4 regions of the Kitasatospora sp. NPDC101447 genome follow, and region 2 is predicted to be linked to each of the others. Evidence: riboswitches for the same ligand, from Rfam matches in the RefSeq annotation. Region 2 holds a riboswitch; each other region holds the start of a gene.
The links. A riboswitch is a leader RNA that binds a small molecule or an ion and turns the genes downstream of it on or off. The one in region 2 is predicted to bind cobalamin.
Positions count from the first base shown of each region.

Region 1: another riboswitch for cobalamin. It lies ahead of ACIRST_RS06195 (HoxN/HupN/NixA family nickel/cobalt transporter); the one in region 2 lies ahead of ACIRST_RS23540 (cobalamin biosynthesis protein).
Region 3: another riboswitch for cobalamin. It lies ahead of ACIRST_RS07950 (ribonucleoside-diphosphate reductase subunit alpha); the one in region 2 lies ahead of ACIRST_RS23540 (cobalamin biosynthesis protein).
Region 4: another riboswitch for cobalamin. It lies ahead of ACIRST_RS08095 (FecCD family ABC transporter permease); the one in region 2 lies ahead of ACIRST_RS23540 (cobalamin biosynthesis protein).

Region 1 covers NZ_JBIWNL010000003.1:270,073-277,432, forward strand. The annotation lists gene rpsN (30S ribosomal protein S14) at 1-124, opposite strand, end outside; gene rpmB (50S ribosomal protein L28) at 124-360, opposite strand; gene rpmG (50S ribosomal protein L33) at 500-664, shown strand; gene ACIRST_RS06180 (type B 50S ribosomal protein L31) at 723-971, shown strand; gene ACIRST_RS06185 (XRE family transcriptional regulator) at 1,119-1,691, opposite strand; gene ACIRST_RS06190 (DMT family transporter) at 1,892-2,746, shown strand; gene ACIRST_RS06195 (HoxN/HupN/NixA family nickel/cobalt transporter) at 2,930-4,045, opposite strand; cobalamin riboswitch at 4,077-4,293, opposite strand; gene ACIRST_RS06200 (metalloregulator ArsR/SmtB family transcription factor) at 4,376-4,759, shown strand; gene ACIRST_RS06205 (hypothetical protein) at 4,814-6,508, shown strand; gene ACIRST_RS06210 (AAA family ATPase) at 6,582-7,360, opposite strand, start outside.
Region 2 covers NZ_JBIWNL010000016.1:146,342-153,701, reverse strand. The annotation lists gene ACIRST_RS23555 (hypothetical protein) at 1-253, opposite strand, end outside; gene ACIRST_RS23550 (prolyl oligopeptidase family serine peptidase) at 1,066-2,190, opposite strand; gene ACIRST_RS23545 (helix-turn-helix domain-containing protein) at 2,396-3,094, opposite strand; cobalamin riboswitch at 3,290-3,424, shown strand; gene ACIRST_RS23540 (cobalamin biosynthesis protein) at 3,622-4,608, shown strand; gene ACIRST_RS23535 (cobyric acid synthase) at 4,605-6,143, shown strand; gene ACIRST_RS23530 (putative cobaltochelatase) at 6,140-7,360, shown strand, end outside.
Region 3 covers NZ_JBIWNL010000004.1:192,406-199,765, forward strand. The annotation lists gene ACIRST_RS07950 (ribonucleoside-diphosphate reductase subunit alpha) at 5-2,404, opposite strand; cobalamin riboswitch at 2,595-2,738, opposite strand; gene ACIRST_RS07955 (glycosyltransferase family 39 protein) at 2,801-4,657, opposite strand; gene ACIRST_RS07960 (glycoside hydrolase family 26 protein) at 4,654-5,763, opposite strand; gene ACIRST_RS07965 (glycosyltransferase family 2 protein) at 5,769-7,187, opposite strand.
Region 4 covers NZ_JBIWNL010000004.1:223,571-230,930, reverse strand. The annotation lists gene ACIRST_RS08110 (CGNR zinc finger domain-containing protein) at 1-395, shown strand, start outside; gene sodX (nickel-type superoxide dismutase maturation protease) at 399-761, opposite strand; gene sodN (superoxide dismutase, Ni) at 1,019-1,414, shown strand; cobalamin riboswitch at 1,497-1,622, shown strand; gene ACIRST_RS08095 (FecCD family ABC transporter permease) at 1,759-2,856, shown strand; gene ACIRST_RS08090 (ABC transporter ATP-binding protein) at 2,973-3,773, shown strand; gene ACIRST_RS08085 (ABC transporter substrate-binding protein) at 3,792-4,784, shown strand; gene ACIRST_RS08080 (nuclear transport factor 2 family protein) at 4,872-5,255, shown strand; gene ACIRST_RS08075 (GNAT family N-acetyltransferase) at 5,266-5,742, shown strand; gene ACIRST_RS08070 (anti-sigma regulatory factor) at 5,939-6,349, shown strand; gene ACIRST_RS08065 (SigB/SigF/SigG family RNA polymerase sigma factor) at 6,524-7,360, shown strand, end outside.

The DNA of each region.
Region 1 (7,360 bases), on a different contig from region 2:
CGCGCTCGGCGGGGTCGGTGCCGGGCCGGGCGATGATCCGCTTCAGTTCGGCCCGGCGCTCTGCGTAGCGGGCGACGACGGCGCGCCGCCGTTCGTTCTTGGCGATCTTGCTCTGCTTGGCCATCAGACCTTCTCCCCCCGGGCCCGGATGCGGGCGACGGCGGCCTCGATGCCGATCGCGTCGACGGTGCGGATGCCCTTGGCGCTCAGCACGAGCCGGACGTACCGGCCCTCGCTGGGCAGCCAGTAGCGCTTGCGCTGGATGTTGGGGTCGAAGCGGCGGGGGGTGCGGCGGTGCGAGTGCGAGATCGCGTTGCCGAAGCCGGGCCGGCGGCCGGTGAGTTGGCAGTGGGCAGACATGGGTGCTTCTTGCTCCCTGGCGTCCGGGAATGGGCAGGACGGAGCTCACGTTACACCAGATGAAAATGACATCCATTTCGGTGTACGGTTTCGGCCCGGCACCCCGGACACCCGCACCACGACCCCAGGAGGACACCCCGTGGCCCGCAGCGAACTGCGTCCCGTCATCAAGCTCCGTTCCACCGCCGGCACCGGCTTCACGTACGTGAGCCGCAAGAACCGCCGCAACGACCCGGACCGGATGGTCCTGCGCAAGTACGACCCGGTCGCGGGCCGGCACGTCGACTTCCGCGAGGAGCGCTGAGCACCCCCGCACCCAGCCCCGAACCCGAACCCGACCGACCCCCAGGAGGAACCCCGCCATGAAGCCCGGAATCCACCCCGCCTACCGTCCGGTCGTCTTCCGCGACAAGGTCGGCGGCCTCGCCTTCCTGACCCGGTCGACGGTCACCGGCGACCGCACCGTCGTCTGGGAGGACGGCAACACCTACCCGGTGATCGACGTCGAGATCTCCTCGGCGAGCCACCCCTTCTACACCGGCCAGTCCCGCGTGCTCGACACCGCGGGGCGGGTCGAGCGCTTCCGCCAGCGGTACGGCGACCGGCACTGACGGCGACCGGCACCCGCGACCGAAGGCAGTCGGCGCCCGCCACTGAGGGCGGTCGACACCGAGAACGCCGCAACGGCGCCTCCCCGGGTGGGGAGGCGCCGTTGCGGCATGCGAGCAAGGGGGCCGCAACCGGGGCGGCGCCGGGGATCAGCGCGGCGGCGGTACCGAGACCACCATGGTCAGCGCCAGCGTCCGCTCCCCCGCATTGCGGTAGACGTGCGGGTACGAGGCGTCGAAGGAGACCGTGCCGCCGACCGGCACCGGGTGCTCGCGCTCGTCGTGCACCAGGGTCAGCTCGCCCTCGTCGACCCGGACGATCTCCACCGTCCCGGCCGGGTGCGGCTCCGAGGAGTACTCCTCGCCCGGCTCCATCCGCCAGCTCCACAGCTCCAGCGGGCCGGGCGCCTCGATTCCGTGCAGCAGGGTGCCGGTACCACCTGACGGCCCGGCCCACAGCGGCACGGCCTGGTCGGCCGGCACGATCCGGACGTCCGGACCCTTCTCGTAGTCGAGCATCGTGGCGACCGAGACGCCCAGCGCGTCGCCGAGCCGGACGACGGTGGCCACGCTCGGGTTGGTACGGCCCTGCTCGATCTGGACGATCATGCCGCGGCTCACCCCGGAGCGGGCGGCGAGGGCGTCCAGGGTGTGACCGCGCTCGGTGCGCAGCCGCTTGAGGTTCCGGGCGAGAGCCCGGGAGACGAGGTCGGGGTCCGGCACGCGGTCAGTCCTCCGGTGTGTCCACTGGTCGAAACAGTACGAAATAGTGTTCGGCAAGTTCAGTTTGTTGCACTACGCTGCCAAACCTCGGCAACGAGTCCATCCGACTGTACTTCGGAGTGCATTGTGCTGTCCTTGAGTCCCTCCGTGCCCGGCGGGCCCACCGCCCCGGGCAGCCCCCTGCGGCCCGGGGCCCGCCCGTGACCGCCCTGCTCGCGCTCTCCGCCAGCCTGCTCTGGGGCGTCGCCGACTTCGGCGGCGGCGCACTCGCCCGGCGGCTGCCCGCGCTCGCCGTGGTGGTCGCCTCCCAGGCGGCGGCCGCCGCCGTACTGCTGGCCGCCGTCCTCGCCACCGGCGGCTGGGCCGACGCCTCCCCCGCCCTCTGGTACGCGGTCGCGGCCGGGGTGATCGGCCCGTTCGCGGTCCTCGCCTTCTACCGCGCGCTCGCCCTCGGCCCGATGGGCGTGGTCTCGCCGCTGACCACCGTCGCCGTCCTGGTGCCCGTCGGCGTCGGCCTCGCCCTCGGCGACCGCCCGGGCCCCGGTCGGATCGCCGGGATCGCCGTCGCGGTGGCCGGTGTGGTGCTCGCCTCCGGGCCCGAGCGCGGCGGCCGGGCCGCCGCCCGCAGCACCCTGCTGCTCACCCTGGGCGCCGCCCTCGGCTTCGGCACGGTGATGGCCCTGATCGCGCACGCCTCGGCCGGCGGCGGCCTGCTGCTGGTGCTGTGCGTCCAGCGGCTGTGCAACGTCGCCGTCGGCGGCACCGTCCTGGTGGCCGGCCTGCGCCGCTCCGGGGCTGCGGCCGGCCTGCTGCCGGGACTGCGGGCCCGGCTGCCGCTGCTCACCGCGGTCGGTCTCGCCGACGTCGTCGCCAACGCCGTCTTCGCGATGGCCTCGCACCGCGGCTCGGCCACGGTGGCCGCCGTCCTCTCCTCGCTCTACCCCGTGGTCACCGCGCTGATGGCACGCGGGGTGTTCAAGGAGCGGCTGCGCCCGGTCCAGGTGGTCGGCGCCGGGCTCGCCGTCGCGGGAACGCTGCTGCTCGCGGCCGCATGAGAGGCGCTCGTGGGGCTGCCCCATGAGCCGCGCTCATGGGGCGGCCGCATGAGCCGGGCTCATGCCCCGACGCCATGAGCCGACCTCATGCCCCCGACGCCATGAGCCGACCTCATGGGACCCCATGAGTCACGCTCATGCCCGACGTCATGAGCCGCGCTCATGCCCCCGGGCTCGGACCCGTCACGAGCCCTCGGGCGCCCAGCGCTTCTCCACCCGGGCGAGCTTCCAGTACCCGATCGCCAGCGCCCAGACCACCACGAACAGCCCGGCGATCGCGTAGCCGACGTTGTCCAGCGAGATGTCCGCGATCCAGCCGCTCACCGGGTCGGTGAGGTCGAACTTCTCGTGCAGCACCCCGACCAGCTCGATGGTGCCGATGATGAAGGCCACCGCGATCGACAGCCCGGTGATGGTCAGGTTGTAGTACACCTTGCGCACCGGGTTGGCGAAGGCCCACTGGTACGCGAAGTTCATGAACGTCCCGTCCAGGGTGTCGAACAGGCTCATCCCGGCTGCGAACAGCAGCGGCAGGCAGACGATCGCGTACCAGGGCAGTCCGGCGGCCGCACCCGAGCCGGCCATCACCATCAGGGTGACCTCGGTCGCGGTGTCGAAGCCCAGGCCCAGCACCATGCCGACCGGGAACATCTGCCCCGGCCGGGTGATCGACCGGGTGGCCCGGTTCAGCACCCGGGCCATGAAGCCGCGCGAGTCGAGGTGCGCCTCCAGCTCCGCCTCGTCGTACTGCCCGGCGCGCATCGCCCGGAACACCTTGAGGATCCCGAGCAGCGCCGCCAGGTTGAGCGCCCCGATCAGGTACAGGAACGCGCCGGAGGCCGTCGTCCCGACCACCCCGAGCCACTTGTGGGTGGTCGACTCGTCGTCCATCAGCGTGTTCGCCAGCTGCGCGCCGCCCGCCACCAGGGCGGCCATGATGACCACCATCGAGGAGTGCCCGAGGGCGAACCAGAAGCCCACCGAGACCGGCCGCTTGCCGTCCGCCATCAGCTTGCGGGTGGTGTTGTCGATCACCGCGATGTGGTCGGCGTCGAAGGCGTGCCGCATCCCGAGGGTGTACGCGGTGATACCCAGGCCCACCCCGAAGACCTGGGTACCGACCGCGTACCGCTCGGGTGCCACCAGAAAGATGAGCGTCCCGAAGGCCACCACGTGCATGGCCAGGATCACGCCCATCAGCCCGGCCGTGCGGACGGTGTCCTCGCGCCGCCACCGGAAGGTGGGCAGCACGGAGGGAGCCGCTGCGGCCTCCGCGGCGGCGGTTTCGGGCAGGGTCATCTGCGGATCACGCTCCAGCACCTCGTGGAATCACTTCGTGAGATGCCGCGGCCGGTCTCCTGGCTTACGGGACACGCCCGTACCCGCCTTCCCGGGTGCGCGAGGCGCCCAGTGACGTCGTGGGTACGGACGGCGCTCCCCCGCGGACGGGGGAACGGCCCGATCACAGTGGCGAGGGCCGCTCCGGACTCCGGACCCCTGAGGGTCCGTCACCGGTCTTCCCGAGCACCACGGCGGGCTACACGGTAGGGGCCCGGCCCCGACCCATGCAAGGCTGCGCACCTGCGCAGGTGTCCAGGATCACAGCCGCCCGCCTGCAAGAATGTCCGCATGCATCTCGTACCGGCCGACCGCGCGGGCCACCGCACCATCGACGGACACCGGGTCTGCGAGGCCATCGCCGCGATCGGTGACGCCGCGCACGTCCGGTCCTGGGCCGAGCGGTTCTCGCTGCTCGCCGACCCCGGACGGCTCGCCCTGCTGCTCGCCCTCCACCGGGCGGGCCCGCTCGCCGTCACCGACCTCGCGGTCGCCACCGGCATGCGCGACCCCGCCGTCTCCCAGGCCCTGCGGCTGCTCCGCACGGCCGGCGTGGTCACCGGCGACAAGGACGGACGAGTCGTGCGCTACCGGCTCGTCGACCAGGACATGCGCCCCCTCCTCGACGAGTGCGTCGCCGCCGAGCACCACGAGCCCACCGCCGCGGCCGGCTGACCGACACTCGGGAAACGCGGCCGCACCGGCACCCCGGATGAGTACGATCATGGTGTGCCGTCCCACCCCCACGCCTGGCCCGCCGACCGCTGGAACACCCGACCGGTCAAGGCCCGCGTGCTGGCGGTCGCCCGCACCCTCACCTCCGCCACCCGGGTCCTGGACGTCCTCACCCTGCTGCACCCGGACGGCGTCGAGCGGTACTTCACCGTCAACCCCGGCTCCGCCTTCGCCGATCGCGCCCTGGACGAATACCTGCACGGCCTGCCCGGCTTCACCCTGCTGGACTGGGAGGACGCCGTCCGGCACCGGTTCGACCTGGCCGTCTCCTGCGCCGTGCACTCCTCCATGCACCGCCTGGACGCCCGGCTCGTCGTGCTCCCGCACGGCGCCGGCTACAACCGCCTGGTCACCGAGTCCACCGGCGACACGGTCAGCGCCGCCGGCCTCTCCCGCAAGGAACTCACCCACCGCGGGCGGGTGTTCGTGGACGTCCTCGGCCTCTCCCACCCGGAGCAGCTGGACCGCCTGCGGGTCTCCTGCCCCGAGGCACTGGACGTCGCCCGGGTGGTCGGCGACCCGTGCCTCGACCGGATGCTGCGCAGCCTGCGCTCCCGCGACGCCTACCGCGCCGCGCTCGGCGCCGTCGACGGCCGGCGGCTCGTCGTCGTCAACTCCACGTGGAGCGAGCACTCGTTATTCGGCCGCCGCCCCGACCTGCCCCAACGCCTGGTCCGCCGGCTGCCCGCCGACGAGTACACCGTCGCCGTCGTCCTGCACCCCAACATCTGGAGCCGCCACGACCCCGAGGCCCTGCTCGACGCCGCCCGCCGGATGGGCCTGCGCCTGATCCCGCCGCACCAGGGCTGGCAGGCCGCCCTGGTCGCCGCCGACTGCCTGATCGGCGACCACGGCTCGGTCTCCGTCTACGGCGCCGCCCTGGAGCGGCCCACCGTGCTGGTCGCCACCGGCGCCGCCGAACTCGACCCGCGCTCCCCCGGCTACGCCTTCGGTCAGGCCGCGCCCCTGCTCGACCCCGACGGCGACCTCGCCGCCCAGCTCGAACTGGCCCTGGCCAAGCGGGACCCGGCCGCCCTGCGCCCGCTCACCGACCGCTCGCTGAGCCGCCGCGGCCGCTCCGCCGAGGTGCTGCGCCCGCTGCTCTACTCCTTCCTGGAACAGCTGGACGAACCGGGGGACGAACCGCTCCTGCCGCCCTACCCCGGGCCCGTCCCGCGTCCCGGCACCACCGACGCGCCCACCGCGTACGACGTCGAGGGCGAGAGCGAGGGCACCGAGGTCGGACTGCGGCGCTACCCCTTCGACCCGGCCGACCACACCCCGCGCGGCTTCCACGCACTCACCGACGAGCACCCCGGCGACGCACTGCGCTACACCGCCGAGGTGCTGGCCCGCACCGAGGTCCGCGCCGAGCGCCCCGCCACCCGCTGGCTCGCCGACACCGTCGCCGAACTCCCCGGCCTCGCCGTCGCGGTGGCCGCCCTCGGACCGGCCCGCCACCTGCTCCGGCTGCGCACCGGGCTGCTCCTCGAAGCCCGCGCCGAACCGGACTGGGGCAGCCCCGAGCCCCGCCTCGACCCGCTGCTGCTCGGCTCCGCCGTGGCCTGCTGGCTCGCCGACGGCGGCGACCCGGCCGGCCTCCCCGAGCACGGGCTCACCGTCCGCACCGGCGAACACCGCACCCGGGTCTGGTTCACCACCGAGCCGCCCCGCCCCTCCCCCTCCTAGCCGTCCCGACCGCTCCGGCCCCGGGCACCGAGTCCCGACCGCCCCTGCCCTAGCCCTCCCGGCCGTCCCTGCCCTAGCCCTCCCCGCCGTCCCGTGCCCGCAGCTCCCGCAGCCGCTCACGGCTGCGCTCCGCCAGCTCCTCGTCGCCCAGCTCCGCCGCGAGGCCGACGAGCAGGGTGTGCGCCTGCGCCTCCTTGGCGTACTGCTTGCGCTGCTCGGCCTGCCGGGCGCAGTCACCGGCGTGAACGGCGGCGAGACGCAGTTGCCCGAGCGCGCGGTGGGCCCGGGCCCGGACCAGTGGCAGCTTCATCAGCATGTCGCGGTCGTCGGTGTCCGCGGCCCGTGCGACGGCGCCGTCCAGCACGGTCAGCGCCTCCTCCGCCCGGCCGTCGGCGATCAGCGCCTGCGCCAGGTTGTAGCTCTGGACGATCTCACCGTGGTCGTCGCCCCGGTTCTCCGCCAGGGCCAGCGTGAACCGCTCCACCGCGTCGCCGGGCCGGCCGTCGGCCAGGCAGAGCAGGCCGTCCGTCTCGTGCAGCACCCCCACCACGCGGCGGTCCGCCACCAGCGGCAGCTGCTCCGCGGCGAGCGCCAACTGCTCGGCCGCGAGCGGGTACTCCTTGCGCTCGAAGTGGGCGCGGGCGAGCTGGTTGCGCATCCGGACCACGGCGGCCGGCTGGTTGTCCCACTGAGCTGACTCGACGCCGAGCCGGTGGGTCGCGATCCAGTCCTCGTACAGCTTGCGGCCGTGGTACAGCGGCCAGAGCGACTCGCAGAGCCGCCACACCTCGCCGTGCCACTGCTGCTCGGCCGCCTCCTCCACCACCGCACGCAGGTTGGCCCGCTCGGCGT
Region 2 (7,360 bases):
GCCAGCCGGGGCCGGCTCCCGCGTCCCGGGCCTCCACCAGGCCCACCAGGAGCGCCTGCCCCCAGGCCTTGGCGGCGGCGCCGACCGTCATGGCCAGCGCCCGGCCGGCCGCACGGGCGTCCTCCGGGAGCAGCTCGCCGCGCTTGTCGACCTCCTCCAGCTCCCCGGCCCAGCGGGCGATCCGGACGGCGTCCACCAGCATCCGGCGGGCCAGCGGCGCCAGCTCGGCCGGTGCCGGGAAGCCCTCCGGCACGGGAACCCGGCCCCGACCGGGCGCCGGCGCGGGCCCTCGTCGCCGGGGTACGCCGTTGCGGGGTACACCCGCCCCGCTCGGCCTGCCACCGGCTGGCCGGTGGGCCGTACCGGGGAGACGGGTCACCGTCGCACCGGTACCGATCGGAGGCGGGAGCGGGGCATCACGGTCGCGCGGGTTCCGAGACGTCACGTCGAGCAGTCTTCCCCTTGTACCGGCCTTCTGTCACATCCGGTTGTCCGTACGACCGGGCGACCGGCGGCGGCACCTCCGCAAGATCGGGCAACAGAGGCAAACCGCCTGGCCGGAAACGTGTGGCCTGCTCATGCCAGGTGAGCCGGGGCGGTTGCTGCACCCGTTCGAACGGTCACGGAGTGTGAGGGCGGGGGTGATCAGCAGGGGCCAGGATGTGCCCCCGGCTGCGCGGCGATCGCGGCGATCGACGCCGGGGCCCTCGACGCCCGGCGGAGCTGTCCAGCCCGAATCCGGACGGATGACCGGCGGATCGGGCCGATCTCGGCGCGGGGGGGGGGGGGGGGGGGCGCGCGCCCCCCCCCCCCCCCCCCCCGCCCCCGCCCCCCCCCCCGCCCCCCCCCCCCCCCCCCCCGCCCGGGCGCGGCGCCCTCGCCGCCGGGGGGTGGGGCCTCGCACGTTCGGGGCCGGGCGCGGGGGGGGGGGGCGGGCGGCGGGGGGGGGGGGGTGGGCGGGGCCCCCCCCCCCCCGCCACCCGGCCCGGCGCCGCGTGCCCCGTGCCAGGCGCCCGGCCCGCAGCCCCACGGCTGCCGGCCGCGCGGCCGCCGACGGCCCCCGGGTCAGAGGAGCGGGGTGAGCCAGCGGCGGAGGAGCTCGGTGTAGTGGTCGGGGGCGCTGTTCCACAGGGTGCCGTGGTCGGCGCCGGGGAAGGCCTGGAGGTTGACCACGTCGGGGCGGGCGGCGGCGAGCCGCTCGGCGCTGTGGAACGGGGAGACCCGGTCGTCCGGACTGTGCAGGAGCAGCGTCGGGACGCGCAGGTCGGCGCCCTCGGCGATGCGGGAGAAGTCGGCGAGGTCGACCCCGGTGCGGCCCCGCGCGGCGAGGACACCGAGTTCGGCGGCGGCGCCGCGGAAGCCGAGCCGCTCGGCGTCGCGGCGGGCGGAGCCCGGCAGGTCGAGGACCGGCGAGTCGAGGATCAGGCCGCTGATGGCGTGGGCCCAGGTCGAGCGGGCCGCGGTCTGCAGGACCACCGTGGCGCCGACCGACCAGCCGTAGAGGATCACCCGGCTCGCGCCGTTGTCGAGCGCCAGCCGTACCGCCGCCTCGACGTCCCGCCACTCGGTCTCGCCAAAGTGGCTGTACCCGTCCGGGGAGGCCGGGGCTCCCTCGTCGCCGCGGTACGTGACGGCGAGGACGGGCAGGCCGAAGCGGTCGAGGACGGGCAGCACCGGGAGGGTCTGCTGGCGGTCGGCCTCCGGGCCGTGGACGAGGATCACCCAGGTGCCGCGCTTGCCGTCGAGGTGCCAGGCGGGGAGCGCGCCGAGTTCCCCGTCGGCGGAGGTGTCGGTGTAGGCGAGGCCGAGTGCCCGGGTGGGGTCGCCGAGGTGGACGCGGGGGGTGAAGCGGACCTCGGTGCCGGGGGTGAGCGTGCCCTGGTCGGCGCGGACCAGCCGACGGGTGACGCCCTGCTCGTCGCTGTGCAGGACGTCCTCGACGACGGCGTGGCCGTTGTCGCCCCACTCGACCGCCCAGCGGCCGGGGTGCAGGCTCTCCGGGCTGCGGGTGAAGGTGACCCGCCCGGCGCCGACGCTCCGGACCACGACCGGCCCGGACTCCCGCCCGGACTCCCGCCCGGCGGTCACCGGACGGACCATCCGCTCGGAAGCCCGACGGCCGATCACCAGGACGACGGCCCCGGTTCCGACGGCGGCGGCCGCCACGACGGCAGCGGTTCCCCAGCGCATATCGTTCCCCGCTCTGTTGGTCTCGGACCGGACGGTGTTCGTGCACCAGTCCACCGGCGCCCCGCCCGCGCGGCCACCGGGCTGACCCGTCCGGGGCACGGCCTCCGGATCCGCACCCGCCGTCGGAGGGCCGGCCGCCTCCCCTTGCTACGCGGTCGGCCCGGTGGTGCCCGTTGTTACGCGGTCGGCCCGGTGGTGCCCGTTGTCACGCGGTCGGCCCGGTCGTGCCCGCGGTGTCGAGGAGGTGCCAGAAGCGGGGGGTGAGGGAGCCGGCGGCCGGGGGCGGTGCGGTGCGGGTGGTGGCGCCCCAGTGGGTGGGGACGTGGTGCTCCTGGTGGAGGGCGGCGAGGGCGTCGGCGAGGGTGTCGGCGGGGGCGGGGACGATGCGGGCGAGGGCGCGGAGGTGGGGCTGCCAGCGGCCGGTGACGCACTGGCGGAGGAGGTGGTCGAGCGCCTCCCCGCGGCCGGTGGCCTCGACGAGTTCGGGCAGGCCGAGGCCGAGGACGTCGGCGAGGGCGCGGGTCTGTTCCTCGTCGCCCTCCCAGCGGTCGGTCAGTTCGGCCTGCCGGTAGGAGTCGAGGGTGGTGCCGGTGCGCTCGGCGACGGCCGCCTGGCCGAGCTCACGGGCGACGCGGTGGTCGCGCAACCGGACCGGACGGGTGTCCATCAGCTGGGCGGCGGGGCACCAGAGGGCGCGGGCGAGGGCGATGAACTCCGCTTCGCCGGGGCGCAGCTCGCCGTTCTCCCAGGCGAGGACGTGCGCGGGCAGCAGCCGTACGCCGTGCGCGGCCAGGCCCTCGGCGACCTGTTCGGGGGTGAGGCCGAGGGCGGCCCGGTGGGCGCGGGCGGCTGCGGGCGAGAACGGCACCGGGGGCGGGGCGGCGGGGGGCTTTCTGCGACGCATGCCACCGAACGCTAGGCGCGGACCACGGCGCGGCCCCAGCGACCGAACCCACGAAGCGGCCGGCCCGGGGGCGGTGCCGCGCTGGGCGATCCCACAGCTCATCGGCCGCCGTCCCGTGTGACCAACCCCTCCGTGACCTCGGTTGACTCCCGGTTCGGCCGCGTGATGGGATCCTGGGGCCAATCGGAGGCATGGAGAGGAAGCCGGTGCGAGTCCGGCGCGGTCCCGCCACTGTCACCGGGGAGCACGCTCGGAAATCTCGCCACGGCGGGCCGTCAGAAGCCGCTGGAAGGCACCGGGGGTGCGTCCGACCCGGAAGCCAGGAGACTCTCGCCCCCGCTACGTCGATCCAGGGCGCGGACCCTGAGTGAGGACACGCACGCGATGCAGGCTGCCCCGCCCGGCCGGACTCCGAACTGCCTTCCGCCGAGCCGTCTCCCGATGAGTCGCCTCTCGATGAGTCGCCTTCCGCTGGGCTCCCTCTCGTTGAGCTGTCCCTCCATGAGCCGCCTTCCGGCGTGCGGCCGGTGACCGTCCGTCCTGCGGCCGGCCGCCGCTGGGCCCGCGCCGCCGCGTTCGCGGTGGGCGCCGTCGTGGGCTACGCCGCCGACGCCCGCTTCGCCGACCCGCGCCGGGGCCACCCGGTGGCCGTCTTCGGCAGCGCCGCCACCCGCCTGGAGCGGCGGCTGTGGCGCGACGACCGGGCGGTCGGGGCCGGGTACACGGCGCTGTGCGTGGGTACGGTCGCGGCGGGCGCCCTCGCCCTGGACCGTACCGTCGGCCGGCGACCGCTGGGCCGGGCCGCACTGGCGGCGGCCGCGACCTGGACCGTGCTCGGCGGCACCTCGCTGACCCGGGAGGCCCGCGCCATCGGCCGCTCGCTGCAGCAGGGCGACCTGCGGGCCGCGCGGGAGCGGCTGCCGCACCTGTGCGGGCGGGACCCGAGCGCGCTGGACGAGCAGCAGATCGCCCGCGCGGTGGTCGAGTCGGTGGCCGAGAACACCGCCGACGCCGTGGTGAACGCCCTGGCCTGGGGCGCCCTGGCCGGCACGCCCGGGCTGCTGGCCTTCCGCGCGGTGAACACCCTCGACGCCATGGTGGGCCACCGCTCGCCGCGCCACGCCCGGTTCGGCTGGGCCTCGGCCCGGCTGGACGACGTGGCGGGCTGGCCCGGCGCCCGGCTGACGGCCCTGCTGACGGTGGCCGCCGCCCCGCAGCCGCGGACGGCCTGGCGGGTCTGGCGGCGCGACGGCTCCTCGCACCCGAGCCCGAACGCCGGTCAGGCGGAGTCGGCGTTCGCCGGCGCGGTGGGCGTGCGGCTGGGCGGGACGCTGCAGTACGGCGAGCGCGTCGAGCACCGGCCGGTGCTCGGCGGGGAGCTGCGGCCGGTCACGGTCGACGACATCGAACGGGCCTGCACGCTCTCCCGGCGGGTGGGCGCGCTGGCGCTGGGTACGACGGTCGCGGGGCACGTCCTGCTGCGCGCGCTCCGTGGGAAGAGGGGAAGGGCATGACGAACGCGCTGCTGGTCGCCGGGACGACCTCGGACGCGGGCAAGAGCGTGGTCACCGCCGGCATCTGCCGCTGGCTGGCCCGTCAGGGCGTGCGGGTCGCGCCGTTCAAGGCACAGAACATGTCGTTGAACTCCTTCGTCACCGCCGACGGCGCCGAGATCGGACGCGCCCAGGCGATGCAGGCGCAGGCCGCCCGGGTGGAGCCGGAGGCGGCGATGAACCCGGTGCTGCTGAAGCCCGGCGCGGACGGCCGCAGCCAGGTGGTGCTGCTGGGCAGGCCGGTCGCCGAGGTGGGCGCGCTGGACTACCGCGAGCGCAAGCCCGTCCTGCTGGAACGCGCCCTGGAGTGCCTGGCCGATCTGCGCAGCCGCTACGAGGTGGTCGTCTGCGAGGGCGCCGGATCGCCCGCCGAGATCAACCTGCGCGACCGCGACATCGCCAACATGGGCCTGGCCACGGCCGCCGGGCTGCCCGTGGTGGTGGTCGGGGACATCGACCGGGGCGGTGTGTTCGCGGCGATGTACGGCACGCTGGCGCTGCTGTCCGCGGAGGACCAGCGGCACGTGGCGGGCTGGTTCGTCAACAAGTTCCGCGGCGACGCGCGGCTGCTCGCGCCCGGCCTGGAGATGCTGCACGGGCTGACCGGCCGTCCGGTGCTGGGCACCCTGCCGATGCTGCCCGGGCTGTGGCTGGACGCCGAGGACTCGCTGGACCTGTCGACCGTGGTGGACCGGGTCGACGGGCGCGGCCCGCTCGGGGCGGACGTGCTGCGGGTGGCCGTGGTGCGCTTCCCCCGGCTGTCCAACTTCACCGACGTGGACGCGCTGGCGCAGGAGCCCGGCGTCCTGGTGCGCTGGGCCACCAGGCCGGAGGAGCTGGCCGACGCCGACCTGGTGGTGCTGCCCGGCACCCGGGCCACCGTGGCGGACCTCGCCTGGCTGCGCGAGCGCGGCCTGGAACCGGCGCTGAAGGCGCGCGCGGCGGCCGGGCTGCCGATCCTCGGGGTCTGCGGCGGCTACCAGATGCTGGCGCGCGGGATCGTCGACGAGGTGGAGTCCAAGGCGGGCGCCGTCGACGGGCTCGGCCTGCTGCCGACGCAGGTGCGGTTCGGCGTCGAGAAGGTGCTGGCGCGGCCGGTCGGCGAGGCGTACGGCCGGCGGGTCGTGGGCTACGAGATCCACCACGGGGTGGTGACCGTGGAGGGCGGCGACAGGTTCATCTCCGATGGCCGGGGGCAGAGCCTGGACGGCTGCCGGGCGGGCTCGGTCTGGGGCACGACCTGGCACGGCGTGCTGGAGAACGACGGCTTCCGCCGCGAACTCCTGCGCGAGGTCGCCGACCTGGCCGGGCGGGCGTTCGTGCCGGCCCCGGACACCTCGTTCGCCGAGGCGCGCGAGGCCCGGCTGGACCGGCTGGGCGACCTGATCGAGGAACACGCGGACACCGACGCGCTGTGGAAGCTGATCGAGGGCGGGGTGCCGGCGGCCGGATCGCTGCCGTTCCTGGCGCCCGGGGCACCTGGGAGTGACGCATGACTGACGTCCGCTATCCGTTCACCGCGATCGTCGGCATGGCCGACCTGCGGCTCGGGCTGCTGCTGAACGCGGTCTCCCCCGCTGTGGGCGGCGTGCTGGTGCGCGGCGAGAAGGGCACCGCGAAGTCGACCATGGTGCGCGCCCTGGCCGGCCTGCTGCCGTCCATCGCCACCGTGGAGGGCTGCCGCTTCGCCTGCGACCCGGCCGCGCCCGACCCGCAGTGCCCGGACGGGCCGCACTCCGCCGCCGTGAGCCACGAACGGCCGTCCCAGCTGGTCGAGTTGCCCGTCGGCGTGGCCGAGGACCGGATCGTCGGCTCGCTGGACCTGGAGCGCGCACTGGCCGAGGGCGTCAAGGCGTACGAGCCCGGACTGCTCGCCCGGGCGCACCGCGGCGTGCTGTACATCGACGAGGTGAACCTGCTCCAGGACCACGTGGTGGACCTGCTGCTGGACGCCGCCGCGATGGGCCGCTCGTACGTCGAGCGCGAGGGCGTGTCGGTGCGGCACGCGGCCCGCTTCCTGCTGGTCGGCACGATGAACCCGGAGGAGGGCGAGCTGCGGCCGCAGCTGCTCGACCGGTTCGGCCTGACCGTCGAGATCGCCGCCACCCGGGACCCGGCCGAGCGCGCCGAGGTGGTCCGGCGCCGGCTCGCGTACGACGCGGACCCGGCCGGCTTCGCCGCGCGGTTCGCCGAGGAGGAGCGGGCGCTCGCCGAACGCATCACCGCGGCCCGGGAGTTGCTCCCCAAGGTCGAGCTGACCGATGTGGCGCTGCGTCAGATCACCGCGGTGTGCGCCGCGTTCGAGGTGGACGGCCTGCGCGCCGACATCGTGATGGCCCGCACGGCCGTCGCGCTCGCCGCCTGGGACGGTCGCACCGAGGTGCTGGAGGAGGACGTCCGCCAGGCCGCCCGGCTGGCGCTGCCGCACCGGCGGCGCCGCAACCCCTTCGACGCTCCGGGGCTGGACGAGGAGCAGCTGGAGCGGACGCTGGAGGAGCACCCCCAGGGCGACGACGATCCGGAGCCCGAGGGCGACGGCCCGGGCCCGGAGGGCGGCCCCGAGGGCGGCCCCGACGGCGGCGGCCCGGACGGCGGCGGGGCGCCCGAGCCGTCCGCCGACGGCGCACCGGAGGCGCCCGCGGAGGGCGGACCGGACGGACCGGACGACGCGGAGCAGCAGCCGCAGCAGCCCGTCCCGACCCAGCACCCCTCC
Region 3 (7,360 bases), on a different contig from region 2:
GTGCTCACTGGCAGGCCTCGCAGGACTCGGGGTTCTCCAGGGAGCAGGCGATGGCGTCCTGCTCGGCCTGGGTCATGGTGGGGGCGGGGACCGGCACGGCGCTGCGGGCGGCACCGGAGGCGGCCTGGGCGATGCGGGTCGCGGGACGCGAGCGCAGGTAGTAGGTGGTCTTCAGACCCACCTTCCACGCGTAGGCGTACATCGAGCTCAGCTTGCCGATGGTCGGCGCCGCCATGAACAGGTTCAGCGACTGGCTCTGGTCCAGGTACGGCATGCGGGCCGCGGCCAGGTCGATCAGCGCGCGCTGCGGCAGCTCCCAGGCCGTCCGGTAGAGCGAACGGACCTCGGCCGGCAGCCAGTTCAGCTCCTGGACGGAGCCGTTGGCGTCGCGCAGCGAGTCGCGGGTCTGCTGGTCCCAGACGCCGAGCTCCTTGAGCTCGCGCACCAGGTACGGGTTGACCTGGAGGAACTCGCCGCTGAGCGTCTCGCGCTTGAACAGGTTGGACACCTGCGGCTCGATGCACTCGTACACGCCGGCGATGGACGCGATGGTCGCGGTCGGCGCGATGGCCAGCAGCAGCGAGTTGCGCAGGCCGGTCTCGGCGATCCGGGCGCGCAGCGCCGTCCAGCGGTCGGCCCACTGCGGGGCGGCCGTCGGGAAGTGGTCGATGTGCAGCTCGCCGCGGGCGGCGCGGGTCTCGCCGTACGCCTCGTGGCGGCCCAGCTGCTCGGCCAGGTCGGCGGAGCGCTCGTACGCGGTGAGCATGATGCGCTCGGCGATGAGCGTGGACAGCCGCGCGGCCTGCGCGGAGTCGAAGTCGATCCGCAGCTTGAAGAAGACGTCCTGGAGGCCCATCACGCCGAGGCCGACCGGGCGCCAGCGGGAGTTGGACGTCCCGGCCTCGGTGGTCGGGTAGAAGTTGATGTCCACCACGCGGTCGAGGAAGGTGACGGCGGTGCGGACGGTGGCGTCGAGGCGCTCCCAGTCCATCGCGCCGAGCAGGTCGTCCGCGGAGGCGCCGACGGCGACGTGCGCACCGAGGTTGACCGAACCCAGGTTGCAGACGGCGGTCTCGGAGTCGTCCGTGACCTCCAGGATCTCGGTGCACAGGTTGGAGGAGTGCACCGTGCGGCCCGGCAGCGCGGTCTGGTTGGCGGCGCGGTTGGAGGCGTCCTTGAAGGTCATCCAGCCGTTGCCGGTCTGCGCCAGGGTGCGCATCATGCGGGCGTAGAGGGTCTGCGCCGGGATGGTGCGGACGGCCTTGCCGGCCTGCTCGGCCTTGCGGTAGGCCTCGTCGAACTCCTCGCCCCACAGGTCGACCAGCTCGGGCACGTCGGCCGGGGAGAACAGCGACCAGTCCGCGTTGGCGTTGACCCGGCGCATGAACTCGTCCGGGATCCAGTGCGCCAGGTTGAGGTTGTGGGTGCGGCGGGCTTCCTCGCCGGTGTTGTCGCGGAGCTCCAGGAACTCCTCGATGTCGGCGTGCCAGGTCTCCAGGTAGACGCACGCGGCGCCCTTGCGGCGGCCGCCCTGGTTGACGGCGGCGACCGAGGAGTCGAGGGTGCGCAGGAACGGCACGATGCCGTTGGACTTGCCGTTGGTGCCGCGGATCAGGCTGCCGCGCGAGCGGATGCGCGAGTAGGACAGGCCGATGCCGCCGGCGTGCTTGGACAGGCGGGCGATCTGCGCGTAGCGGTTGTAGATCGAGTCCAGGTTGTCCAGCGGGGAGTCGAGCAGGTAGCAGCTCGACATCTGCGGGTGGCGGGTGCCGGAGTTGAAGAGCGTCGGCGAGGAGGTGAGGTACTCCAGGCGGCTCATCAGGCCGTACAGCTCGGCCACCTCGCGCACCGACTGCTCGTTGTCGCCGACCGCCAGGCCACAGGCGACGCGGAGCAGGAAGTGCTGCGGGGTCTCGACCACCTTGCGGGTGATCGGGTGGCGCAGCAGGTAGCGGGACTGCACGGTGCGCAGGCCGAAGTACTCGAAGCGGTCGTCGCCCGCGGCGTCGATCAGGGCGTTCAGCGCGGCGGCGTGCTTGGCGACGAAGTCCGCGGTGGTGTCGCCGATCAGGCCCTCGGCGTGGCCGACGGCGATCGAGGCGGAGAAGGACGTGGAGCCCTGGCTGTTCGCCTCGTCGACGATCTCCAGCGCGAGCAGGCGGGCGGCGAGCTTCGAGTACTGCGGGTCCTCGGCGATCATCGACGCGGCGGCGTCCACGGCCAGCCCGCGCAGCTCGGCGAAGTCCGAGCCGGCGTGGCGGCCGCGCAGCGCAGCGGCGGCGACATGGCCGGGGTCGACCTCGGGGAGGTCGACACTGCGGTCGGTGAGCAGCCGCAGCAGGGCGCCGCCGGGGTCGGAGACCTTCGGGTCGATGAAGGCGGTACCGGAGCCCTGGGCGGGCAGGGTGGCTGAGGCAGCGGTGGTCAAGGCGCTCTCTCCTGGCGGCGATCGGCGGCGGTGATCGGAGCCTCGGGCCGGTCGGGGCAGGGGAGCACGGCACGAACGCAAACGGCGTCGCGCGACGGTGTCTCCCCGGCCCGCCCGCGAGGCCCGGAGGGGTGGTGCTTGGTGCTGGCGCGGCCTCTGCGGGAGGGCCGTGGCGCACGCCGCCGGCAGGTACTCGGACTCGCGGGGACAGCTGCTCCAGCCGCCCGCACACCGCTGCGGGGCAGTCCCGGATTCGCACCGGGTTCCCCTGCATCGACAGCAGAAGCGAGCATACATGTAGTGCCGCTGCTCTGCGGCGGCACCATATGTTGTGCCTGTCGTGTCGCCCGCGTGGGCGGGCCCGTCGGCCGGTCAGTGCTTGAGATAGACCTTGTACGTGCTCGAATCGCCGGTCGGCGAAGTGAATTGCGCCACCAGTCGGTACTGCCCGCCGGCCGCCAGCGCGGCGCTCAGGGCGCGGTCGGTGGCGCGCGGCGCGGTGCTGTCGAGGACGACCATCGTGAACCAGCCGTCGCGGATCGCGGCGACGCTCCCGTCGTCCCCGTGGTGCTGCACGCCGGCCGCGTCGCGGTACTCCGTGCCGGTGCGCGCGGAGACCCACTGCTCGGGCTTGCTGACCGCGCCGAGGTAGTACTCGGCGAGTCCGTCGACCTCGGTGAGGTAGCGCCCCTGGGGCACCGCGTGGGACCGCAGGACGGCCAGCAGGCGGCCGGAGTCGGGTCCGTTCTGGTACCGCAGGGCGGACTGCTCCAGGCCGAGGGCGAGCAGCGCGACCCAGACCAGGATGCCGAGCTGGGGGTGGCGGAAGTGGGCGCCCACCAGCCGGGTCAGGCCGACCCCGGCGAGCGGGGCGGCCAGCAGCATGCCGTAGGCGAGGTGGCGGAACAGTGCCCCGGAGGTGCCGGTCCACACGTGCGCGGCCGGGACGAGCAGGGCGGTGGCGGTCAGCACGGTGCCGAGCAGGGCGCGGTGGCCGCGCGAGGTGGGAACGGCCTCCTTCTCGGGCGCGTCGTGCTCGTTCATCTGCTCGCGGCGCGCGTACGCGATCGTGCCGGCCACCGCGAGGACGGTGAACAGGCCGCTCCACTGGACGGTGGAGAACAGGACGGCGCCGGCCGAGCCGGGGGCGTTGCCGTGCGAGGGCGACCACCCGGCGAGCTCGCCCAGCGTGCCGTACGGCAGCAGCAGGACGACGGTGCCGGCGGCCAGCAGCAGGGCGCGCAGGGCGGCCGGGCCGAGGCGGCGGTGCGGACGGGCGGTGGCCAGCGCGAGGCCGACCAGGGCGGGCACGGCGAAGGCCGCGGAGTACGCGACGGCGCAGGCGAGCGCGGCGGCCGGGGCGGCGGTCAGGACCAGCGCCGGATGTCGCCGTGAGGTGAACACCGTGGCCCAGGCCGCGAGGGCGACCAGCAGCACGGCGAGGGACTCGGGGGCGGCGTAGAAGCCGACCACGACGGTGGACTGCAGGACGGCGTAGACGGCTATCGCGCAGATCGCGACCCGCTCGTTGAACAGCCGCCGGGTCAGCGAGTACAGCAGCACGGTGGTGGCCAGCGCGAAGCCGAGGCTGAGCAGCCGGGTGCCCCAGATGCCGTTGGCGTCGGCGGCCGCGCCCGCCAGCGGCGGGTAGAGCCAGGGCGAGCCGTTGATCCGGTCGACCAGGTCGGTGGTGACCGGGGTGCCGTGCATCAGATGGGCGAGCTGCTGGCGGCCGGCGACCATCGCGGCGGCCTCGTCGGGGTGCGCGGCGGCGAGCAGGCGCAGCGAGAGCGCGGCCTGGACGGCCAGGACGGCGCCGAGCAGGCCGCGGGCGATCCAGCGGCGGCGCGGGCTGGTGCCCGGGTCCCAGCCGATCGTGGGGACCTGCGGGATGGTGTACGGGGCCAGCTCGATGCCGTCGGGGTTGGCCTCGGCGGTCGCGGTGGCCGTGGCCGCCCTGGCCGGTGCCGCGGTCGGCGTGGCGGTGTCCGTGCGGGGCCCGGGGACGGTCGGCTCCGACCCCGCGGCCCGGCGACGGGCGGCGCGGCCGGTCGCGGAGCCGGCGGGCGCGGTGCCGGCGGGCGCGGTGCGCTCGGGCGTGGCGCGCTCGGGCGTGGGCCCGTCGGGCGCGGGCCCGTCGGGCACGGCGCCGCCGGGCGGTGCGTCGCCCTTCGGCGCGCGGCGGCGCGGGATGGGGGCGAACGGGTTGAAGTCGGAGTCAGTGCTCATCGGGGGTTCCGGATGTCGAAGCCGTAGCGGGGGTCGGACACGCGCTGCTTGAAGGCGGCGAGGGTGTCCGGGACGGCCTCGACCCGCCAGTCCGCCCGCTTGACGATGTTGAACCAGACGAAGCCGACGATGTCGTCGTGCGCCTCCAGCCCGGAGAACAGCTGGTCGATGTCGGCGCGTTGGCGCTTGCCCTGCTCGGAGGCGGTCTCGCTGATGAAGAAGGGCTTCTTGGAGAAGGTGCGGATCTCGGCCATGGTCGGCCCGTACAGGGTCTCGAAGGTCTTCGGCCCGCTCTTGGTGAAGTAGCCGGTCATGCCGGCCCAGTCGACGTAGGTGTCGCCGGGGTAGTACGGCGCCAGGCGGGTGTTGGGCGCGGGGTCGGTGATGTTGGGGCTCCACACCCAGATCACGTTGGTCGCGCCGGCCTGGTCGAAGATGTCGTGGACGTGGCGCCAGGCGCCGACGAAGTCCGCCGGGCTGGAGGCCTGGCGGCCCCACGGGTACCAGTCGCCGTTCATCTCGTGGGCGATGCTGACGGCGATCGGCAGGTTGAGCTTGGCGACGGCCTTGGCGACGCCGCGCACGTAGTCGTCGGTGTCCCCGGCCGCGATCGAGGCGAGCGAGTGGTCGTACGGCTCCCAGGCCATGTACGGCAGCGCCCCGGCCTCGTAGATCCGCCGCACGCCGGCGGTGTCGAAGCCGCCCTTCCAGTGGGCGTAGTACTCCAGGACGTTGGGCTGCTTGCCGATCGTGGCGCTGTAGGGGCCCAGCGCGTCCATCGAGGCGGGGACGTCGGGCAGGGCGGCGCCGAGGTACTTGAGACCGGGCTTGAGCAGCGGCGTGACGTCGTACGGGACGCCGGCCGGCAGGGCCTTGGGATTGGCGGCCCCGGTGGGGGCGGTGGCGGCACCGGCCGCGGCCGCGGTGCCGCCGGCGGCCTGGCCCGGGGCGGTGGTGGTGGCCGGGGCGGGCGGGGCGAAGCCCTTCTGCATCGCGAAGCCCGGGTCCTCCGGGCCGCAGGCGGTGAGGAGCAGCAGGCCGGCCGTCAGCATCGGGAGCGCCAGCCGGCGACGGAGCCGACCGGCCCCTCGGGGGTGTGCGGTCATGGCGATCACACTGCTTCCGTGGGGCGCGGCTGGACGAGGACCCGGCCCACGATGGTGGCGTAGAACAGGCCGGAGGCGAGGACGAGGGCGAAGTTCAGCGGGCCCATGGTGAGCATCCGCCAGATGCTCAGGAACACCCAGAGCAGGGCCGTTCCGCCACCCCAGGCGATGACGGCGATCCAGAAGCGGCGGGTCTTGTTCTTCTTGGCGCCGCTGGAGCCGGTCGGCTGCCAGGCCATCCGGTTGCGGCGCACGATGTCCCAGATGGCGAAGACGTGCGCCCAGCCGTACATCATGCGGGCGGCCCAGGCCTCCAGCCGGTAGGGGTTGCGGTGCCAGAGCGGGAAGACGACCGTCGCGTAGAGCAGTCCGGGCAGCACCAGCGCGGTGTTCTGCCAGCGGATCAGGTCGGGCCGGGCGAGCAGCAGGACGATCGGGATGAGCGGCGAGACGACGGTGAACAGCGCGGTGTGGATGTAGTAGAAGAACCCGGAGAGGTAGCAGGCGCGGGTGACCGGCCGGAGCTTGGTGGTCCAGAACTTCTTGCTGCCGAGCAGGCTCATCGAGCCGGTGCACCAGCGGTACTGCTGGTTGAAGAAGCCGCCGACGTTGTCCGGGCAGACACCGGTGGCGAGCGCCACGGGTATGTACTGCAGGTCCCAGCCGAGGCGGCGCAGGTCGAAGCCGGTGTGCACGTCCTCGGAGTGGCCGATCAGCGTGGTGCCGCCGTTCTCCTCCAGCGCGGCGCGCCGGTAGACCGCGCAGCTGCCGACGCAGATGGCGCCGTCGTTGCGCTGCCGGGAGACCTGCACCGTCCGGTAGAACAGCTCCTGGACGGCGCCCGCGCCGCGCTCGATCCAGTTCTGCGAGTCCAGGATGCGGAAGAACTGCGGGGACTGGACGATGCCGAGGCGGGGGTCGGCCTCCATGTAGGGGAGCATCTCGTTCAGCAGGTCCGGCCGGGGCGCGAAGTCGGCGTCCAGGATGAGGATGTAGTCGCTGTCGGAGTTGCGGAAGCCGAACTGCAGGTTGCCGGCCTTCTTGAACCAGCCGAGCTTGTTCCGGGTGCCGTAGACGAACCCGAAGTCGACGGCCATCTGCGCGAGTTGCGGGCTGTTGCTGTCGTCGAGGACGTACGGGGTGACCTCGCCCGGGTAGTGGTCGCGCAGCCGGGCGACGTGCGTCCAGGTGTTGTGCAGCACCTCGATCGGTTCGCCGGCGACGGGCAGGAAGACGTCGACGGTCGGATGGCGCTCCGGCTGCCAGGACTTGACCAGGGCGCGGTGCGCGGCCACGTCGAAGGTCTGGTTGAAGCCGTGCACCCACCGGGAGATCAGGTAGTAGGCGATGGTGAAGGCGAGCGGCGGGACGAACACGAAGAACCAGGGCGTCGCGCTGAGCAGACCGATCTCGCTGGCCACCATGCAGCCGAAGCTGATGACGGAGAAGCAGGTCAGCACCCAGAGGTTGGTGCGCGCGTACAGGTACTTCTCGGTGTTGTCCGGGGGTTGGGGGAGCAGGCCCCACTGGTTGCGGGCGGCCGGGTCCCGTCGGCTCCGGCGTCGTGAGACGGGCGTTTGACCGCTGCCCGCGAGTC
Region 4 (7,360 bases), on a different contig from region 2:
TCGAGGCCGCCGCCGACGGGGACGAGACCCGCGGCGTCGACCTGCTGAACAGCCTGCTGATGGAGTACCCCGTCAGCCCGCTGATCTCCGGGCACGACTACCTGGACGACGCCGGACGGCCCCGCTGGCACCTGCACCTGGCCGACAACTCGCCGACCGCCACCGCGCACTTCAGCGCGGTCGCCTGCATGGGCCTGGCCGTCCACCTGACCGAGCTGGGCGGCGACCGGCTGGGCATCTGCCAGGCCGCGCCCTGCCGCAACGCCTACCTGGACACCTCGACCAACCGCTCCCGCCGCTACTGCTCGGACCGCTGTGCGACCCGGGCCAACGTCGCCGCCTACCGGGCCCGCAAGCGCCAGGAGGCGGAGGCCGCGCTGGGCGGCGGGCAGTAGGCGCTAGACGTCCTCCACCCAGGCGCCGAGGCGGCGGGCCAGACCCGGCACCCGGGCCAGCCGCGGGGCGAGCAGCAGCCGCTCCAGCCGGCGGCCCGGCGCCAGCCAGGACGGGCGCGGGCTCAGCCGCAGCAGCACCCGGCCGAGCACCAGCTCGTCCGGGACCGCGCCGTAGCTGCGGCTGTCGCTGTCCACCGGACGGTTGTCGGAGAGCAGCCACCACCCGCCGGGCCGGCGCCCGGCAGCCCGCTTCACCACCAGCAGGTCCTGCTGGAAGGGGTGGCGGAAGAGCACCACCGCGCCCGGCCGGATCGGCGCGCCGTAGCGGACCAGCAGCCGGTCGCCCTCGCGCAGGGTCGGGACCATCGACGGGCCCGCCACGTCGACGACCCCGAACGGCAACACGCCGCCCCCGGTCCGGCCCTCCGGTTCCGCGCTCCGTGCCACGACTCCTCCTCCCGCACGCCCGCCCCCAGTCTGCCGTACGGACCGTCACCTGTTCGGTGTCCGGATTACCCCGGTTCCGGGTCCGCCTTTTGCCCTAGGCCCACCGCCCGATCGCGAAACCACGAGGGCGGAAGGGTAATCTCGGGCGCGGGAAGACGATCTAAGGAAGGACTCCCATGTTCTCTCGTCTGTTTGCACCGCGTGCCACCGCTCACGCCCACTGTGACCTGCCCTGTGGCGTGTACGACCCGGCGCAGGCCCGGATCGAGGCCGAGTCGGTCAAGGCCACCCAGGAGAAGTACCAGGCCAACGAGGACCCGCACTTCCGTGCCCGCGCCGTCATCATCAAGGAGCAGCGCGCCGAGGCCGTCAAGCACCACATCTCGGTGCTGTGGAGCGACTACTTCAAGGCCCCGCACTTCGAGAAGTACCCGCAGCTGCACCAGCTGATCAACGACACCCTGAAGGCCGCCTCGGCCACCAAGGCGTCCACCGACCCGGCCACCGGTCAGGCCCTGCTGGACCTGATCGCCGAGGTCGACAAGATCTTCTGGGAGACCAAGCAGGCCTGAGCCTGACGCGTCGCCACCCGACCGCCCCCGTCCGCACCGCCGGACGGGGGCGGTCGTGCGTTCACACCCGACCCGACCTCGGTAAGGGTTGCCTACCCTGAGTGCCTGTTATGCTGCCAGGGCGTCCGAGGGGGAAGTCCGGTGAGAATCCGGCGCTGACCCGCAACGGTGAGCACGGCCCGCACCCGCGGTGCGGCCGCGCCAGCCCGATCGCCCTCGGCCGTTGGACTCCCGAGAACTCGCCGTGGACTGCGAGGGGGACGGCGCCCGGGCACGCCCCCGGCCGGCGCCCGCCCCGGCGCACCCGCGGCCCGAGGCAAGGCGCATCCGTGACCCGCGCACCCATGACCCGCGCATCCGTGACCCGCGTAGCCGTGACCCGCGTAGCCGGCGGCCCGTCCGTCCACCGGACACCCGTGCTCCCGCTCACCGTCGGCCTCGGCGCCGCCCTGCTGCTGTCACTGGTCTGCGGGGTCGCGCTGGGCTCCTCCGGGATCGGGCTCCCGCACGTACTGCGGCTGCTGGGCGCCGGACTGACGGGCGGTCGGCTGGAGGCCGACGAGGCGGCCGCGTACGCCATCGTCTGGGAGATCCGGCTGCCGCGCACCGTCCTGGCCGCCGTGGTCGGCGCCGGGCTGGCCGCCACCGGGGTCGCCGTCCAGGCGCTGGTGCGCAACGCCCTCGCCGACCCCTTCGTCCTCGGCATCTCCTCCGGCGCGGCCGTCGGCGCCAACGCCGTCCTGCTGTTCGGCGCCTTCGCCTCGCTCGGGGTGTGGGCGATCTCCGCCTCCGCCTTCGGCTCCGCACTGCTCGCGATGACGCTGGTCTACCTCGCAGCCCGCACCGCGTACGGGCTCACGCCAATGCGGCTGGTGCTCACCGGCACCGCCCTCTCCTACGGCTTCGCCGCCGCCACCACCCTGATGGTCTTCGCCGCCGACCGCGGCGACGCCGCCCGGAGCGCCATGATGTGGCTGCTCGGCAGCCTCGGCGGCGCCACCTGGGGCTCGGTGCCGATCGCCGCCTGCACCGTCCTGGCCGGGCTCGCCCACCTCGGCTGCGCCGCCGGACGGCTGGACGCGCTCGCCATGGGCGACGAGACCTCCGCCTCGCTCGGTGTGGACCCGGACCGGATGCGCCGTGAACTGTTCGTGGTGACCGCCGCCGTCACCGGCACGGTGGTCGCGGTCAGCGGTGCGATCGGCTTCGTCGGGCTGCTGGTGCCGCACGTGGCCCGGATGCTGGTCGGCGCCGGGCATCGCCGGGTGCTGCTGGTCGCCCCGCTCGCCGGGGCGCTGCTGCTGGTCTGGGTGGACATCGCCTCCCGCACCCTGCTGGCACCCGCCGAACTGCCCGTCGGGGTGTTCACCGCCGTGCTCGGCGTGCCCGCCTTCCTGCTGATGATGCGTCGGCGCGGCCACGCCTTCGGAGGCCGACGGTGACCGACGCGATCGGTACGACCGATGCCATCCGTACGACCGGCCCGGCCGCCCCGGCCGGCTCGACCGCCCGGCCCGACCGGGCGAAGGCCCAGGACCTCGACGTCGACACCGTCTCGGTGGAGTCGGCCGGCACCCGGATCGTCCACGAGGTGAGCCTGGCGGCCGCCGCCGGGCAGGTGGTCGGCCTGGTCGGACCGAACGGCAGCGGCAAGTCGACCCTGCTGCGCTGCGTCTACCGGGTGCTGAAGCCCACCGGCGGGGCCGTCCGGCTCGACGGCGACGACCTGCACGCGCTCTCCGCGCGGGAGACGGCCAGGCGGGTGGCCGCGCTGACCCAGGAGCACTCCGCCGAGTTCGACTTCACGGTGGCCGAGGTGGTCGCCATGGGCCGGCTGCCGCACCGGCGCGGCCTCGGCGCCCCGACCGACGCGGACCGGGAGCGCTGCGCCGGCGCCCTGGCGAAGGTCCGGGCCGGGCACCTCGCCGGACGGGGCTTCCTGAGCCTGTCCGGGGGCGAGAAGCAGCGGGTGCTGTTCGCCCGCGCGCTGGTCCAGGAGCCGCGCCTGCTGGTGCTCGACGAACCCACCAACCACCTCGACGTCGCCCACCAGTTGGAGGTCCTGGCGCTGGCCCGCGAGGCCGGCCCGACGGTGCTCGTCGCGCTGCACGACCTCAACCTGGCGGCGAGCCACTGCGACCTGCTGTACGTCCTGCGGGCCGGCCGGATCGTGGCCTCCGGACCGCCCGCCGAGGTGCTCCGACCCGCCCTGCTGGCCGAGGTGTTCGGTGTCCGGGCCACGCCGGTCCGGCACCCGGAGACCGGCGCCCTCCAGCTGCTGTTCGACCGCCTCGACCGCTCCCCCGACACCCGGACGCCCGGGGCCCGGACCGCCGACGCCCGTACCCCCGACGCCTGAACCACCGAAGGAACCACCGTGCGCACCAAGGCCGTTGCCGCCGCCACCCTGCTCGTCCTCGGACTTACCGCCTGCGGCGCGGAGATCGCCCCCCGGCAGGCCTCGACCGGCTCCGCCCACTACCCGGTGACCGTGCAGAACTGCGGCGAGGAGCTGACCTTCCCGCAGAAGCCGGCCCGGGTGGTCACCAACGACGTCAACATCACCGAGCTGATGCTCTCCCTCGGCCTGGCCGACCGGATGGCCGGCTACGTCATGCCCGACGACAAGGGCCGGGTCGACAAGGTGCCGTGGAAGGACGGCTACCAGCAGACCGCCTGGCTCTCCAAGAAGGTGCTCACCAAGGAGATCGCCCTGGACGCCAGGGCCGACCTGGTGCTGGCCGGCTGGCACTACGGCTTCGACGAGGGCAGCGGCGTCACCCCGCAGGCGTTCAAGGCCCTCGGCATCGACTCGTACGTGCTCAGCGAGTCCTGCCGCAGCGGCAGGGGCACCGAACGCGGCGTGATGGACCCGCTGGACGCGCTCTACACGGACCTGGCCAACCTCGGCGAGATCTTCGACGTCAAGGACCGCGCCGACCGGCTGATCGCCGACTCCAGGGCCCGGATCGCCGCCGTCCCGCAGCCCGAGCGCCGCCCGTCCGTCTTCCTGTACGACAGCGGGCAGGACAAGCCGTACACCGCCGGGAAGTTCGCCGCCGCCGACGAGATCATCGCCAAGGCCGGCGGCACCAACATCATGGGCGACCTCGCCGACACCTGGGTCACCGCCGGCTGGGAGAGCGTGGTGCAGCGCGACCCCGAGGTGATCGTGATCAACGACTACGCGACCCCGGGCGCCGAGGAGAAGCGGAAGTTCCTCAAGTCGTTCCCGCCGCTGGCCGGCGTCTCCGCGATCAGGAACGACCGGATCTTCGTGCTGGACTACGTCGACCTCGTGGAGAGCCCGCGCAACCCGGCCGCGATCGGCACCCTGGCCGAGTACCTGCGCACCGTGCCGGCCCGCTGAGCGGCCCGGTCTCCGGCCCCTCCGGTCGGTGGTGCCGGGCGTAGGCTCTAGGTACGAGCCGACGGACCCCGACCGGAGGAGCGAATCATGACCACCATGGCGGCCCCCGCGGCCTTCGACACCCGCGCCCTGCGCGAGGGCATCGAACGCTGCGACGCCGACGCCCTCCTGGCGCTCTACGCGGAGGACGCCGAACTGCGCGTGGTCGACCGGAAGACCCAGCCCAGCCACCCCCTGGTGATGCACGGGCTGGAGGAGATCGGCGCCATGCTGAGCGACATCTACGGCCGCGAGATGACCCACAAGCTGGAGCAGGTGGTGGTCCAGGACGACCACGTCGCCTTCCTGGAGTCCTGCCGCTACCCGGACGGCGTCCGGGTGCTGATGGCCTCGATGGCCGACCTGCGGGACGGAAGGATCGTCGATCAGACCTCCGTCCAGGCCTGGGACGAGACGGGGCCCGAGCAGTAGGCTCGCTGGCATGATCCGCACCGCAGTCGCCACCGACGTTCCCGTCATCCACGCCATGATCCGTGAGCTCGCGGAGTACGAGAAGGCCCCGCACGAGGCCGTGGCCACCGAGGAGCAGCTGCGCGAGGCCCTGTTCGGCGCCGATCCGGCCGTGTTCGGCCTGATCGCCGAGGACGGGACCACCGGGGAGCCGGTGGGCTTCGCCCTCTGGTTCCGCAACTTCTCGACCTGGCGCGGCACCCACGGGATCTACCTGGAGGACCTGTACGTCCGCCCGGAGGCGCGCGGCGGCGGCCACGGCAAGGCCCTGCTGCTGGAGCTCGCCCGGATCGCCGTGGAGCGCGGCTACTCCCGGGTGGAGTGGTCGGTGCTGGACTGGAACCAGCCGTCGATCGACTTCTACAAGTCGATCGGTGCGGTGCCGATGGACGAGTGGACCGTGTACCGGCTCACCGACGAGGCACTCGCCGCCGCCGGCCGCCGCTGAGCGGACCGACGGAGTCCGGGAAAGGGTCTGCCACCCTGCGTCGCAATGCCTTACCATGAGTAACCCCGAACCGGGGTGCAACAGGGCAGGCAGAGTGATGGCGGACCCGCAACCCCGGTGCCTCCTTTGAGAGGCGGCAAGCAGGGGTAACAAGCGGGGTACCAAGCAAGCACAGCGCGTCACCCAGGAGGCAAGGGTGTCCCAGATCGACGGCGATCTCGGTGTTCAGGATTTCGTGGAGGTCCGGCTCCCCGCGGCGGGGGCCTACCTCTCCGTGCTGCGAACAGCGACGGCCGGGCTGGCGGCCCGGCTGGATTTCACCCTCGACGAGATCGAGGACCTGCGGATCGCGGTCGACGAGGCCTGCGCCATCCTGCTGCAGCAGGCGGTGCCGGGCTCCGTCCTTTCCTGCGAGTTCCGCCTGGTCGGCGACTCGCTGAAGGTGACCGTCGCCGCCCCGACCACCGACGGCAAGGCCCCCGAGCGGGACACCTTCGCCTGGACGGTGCTCTCCGCGCTGGCCGGCGAGGTCGACTCCTCGGTCGGCGAGGACAACACCGTGTCGATCAGCCTGCACAAGAAGCGCGGCGGGTCCACGGCCCACTAGCCGGGCGCCGGACCGCACCGCACAGACCGAGCAGCACCCGCGCAAGGGCCGTCCGCCGCACCCCCTCCCGGGGCCGGGCGGACGGCTCCCGGTACCGCCTCCGGGCGGTACGACCAACGAGACGATTCCGGGGCCGCGGCCCCGGTGCTCCCGGAACGGAACGGGGGAATGGCCGTGAGTGATCTGGACCGTACCGGCCTCGCGACGGCGGGACCTGCCGTACCGACCCAGGCGAGCGTTCCCGGCCTCGCCGCCAACGACGAAGCGCACCCGAAGGACGCCCACCGGATGAGCCACCCGACCGAGCCGACGTCTGAGCCGACGCCCGACTCCGTCCCCCCGCCGGAGCCGGCGGACCGGGCGGACGAGACGGCCGAGGCTGAGCTGCACGGCGCCGTGCCCGCGCAGGGCGCGCACCGCTCCGGCGCCCCGGACCGGGAGGCCGCCCGCGCCCTGTTCGTCCGCCTGTCGGCGCTGCCCGAGGGCTCGCCGGAGCGGGTCGAGCTGCGCAACCAGCTGGTGCGGATGCACATCCCGCTGGTCGAGCACCTGGCCCGGCGCTTCCGCAACCGGGGCGAGCCGCTGGACGACCTCACCCAGGTCGCCACCATCGGCCTGATCAAGTCGGTGGACCGCTTCGACCACGAGCGCGGGGTCGAGTTCTCCACCTACGCGACGCCGACCATCGTCGGGGAGATCAAGCGGCACTTCCGCGACAAGGGCTGGGCGGTGCGCGTCCCGCGCCGTCTGCAGGAGCTGCGGCTGTCGCTCACCACGGCGACCAGCGAGCTCTCCCAGCGGCACGGCCGCTCCCCCACGGTGCACGAGCTGGCCGAGCACCTGGGGATCTCCGAGGAGGACGTCCTGGAGGGCCTGGAGTCCGCCAACGCGTACTCCACGCTGTCCCTGGACGTGCCGGACAGCGACGACGAGTCGCCGGCCGTCGCGGACACCCTGGGCGCGACCGACGAGGCGCTGGAGGGCGTCGAGTACCGCGAGTCGCTCAAGCCG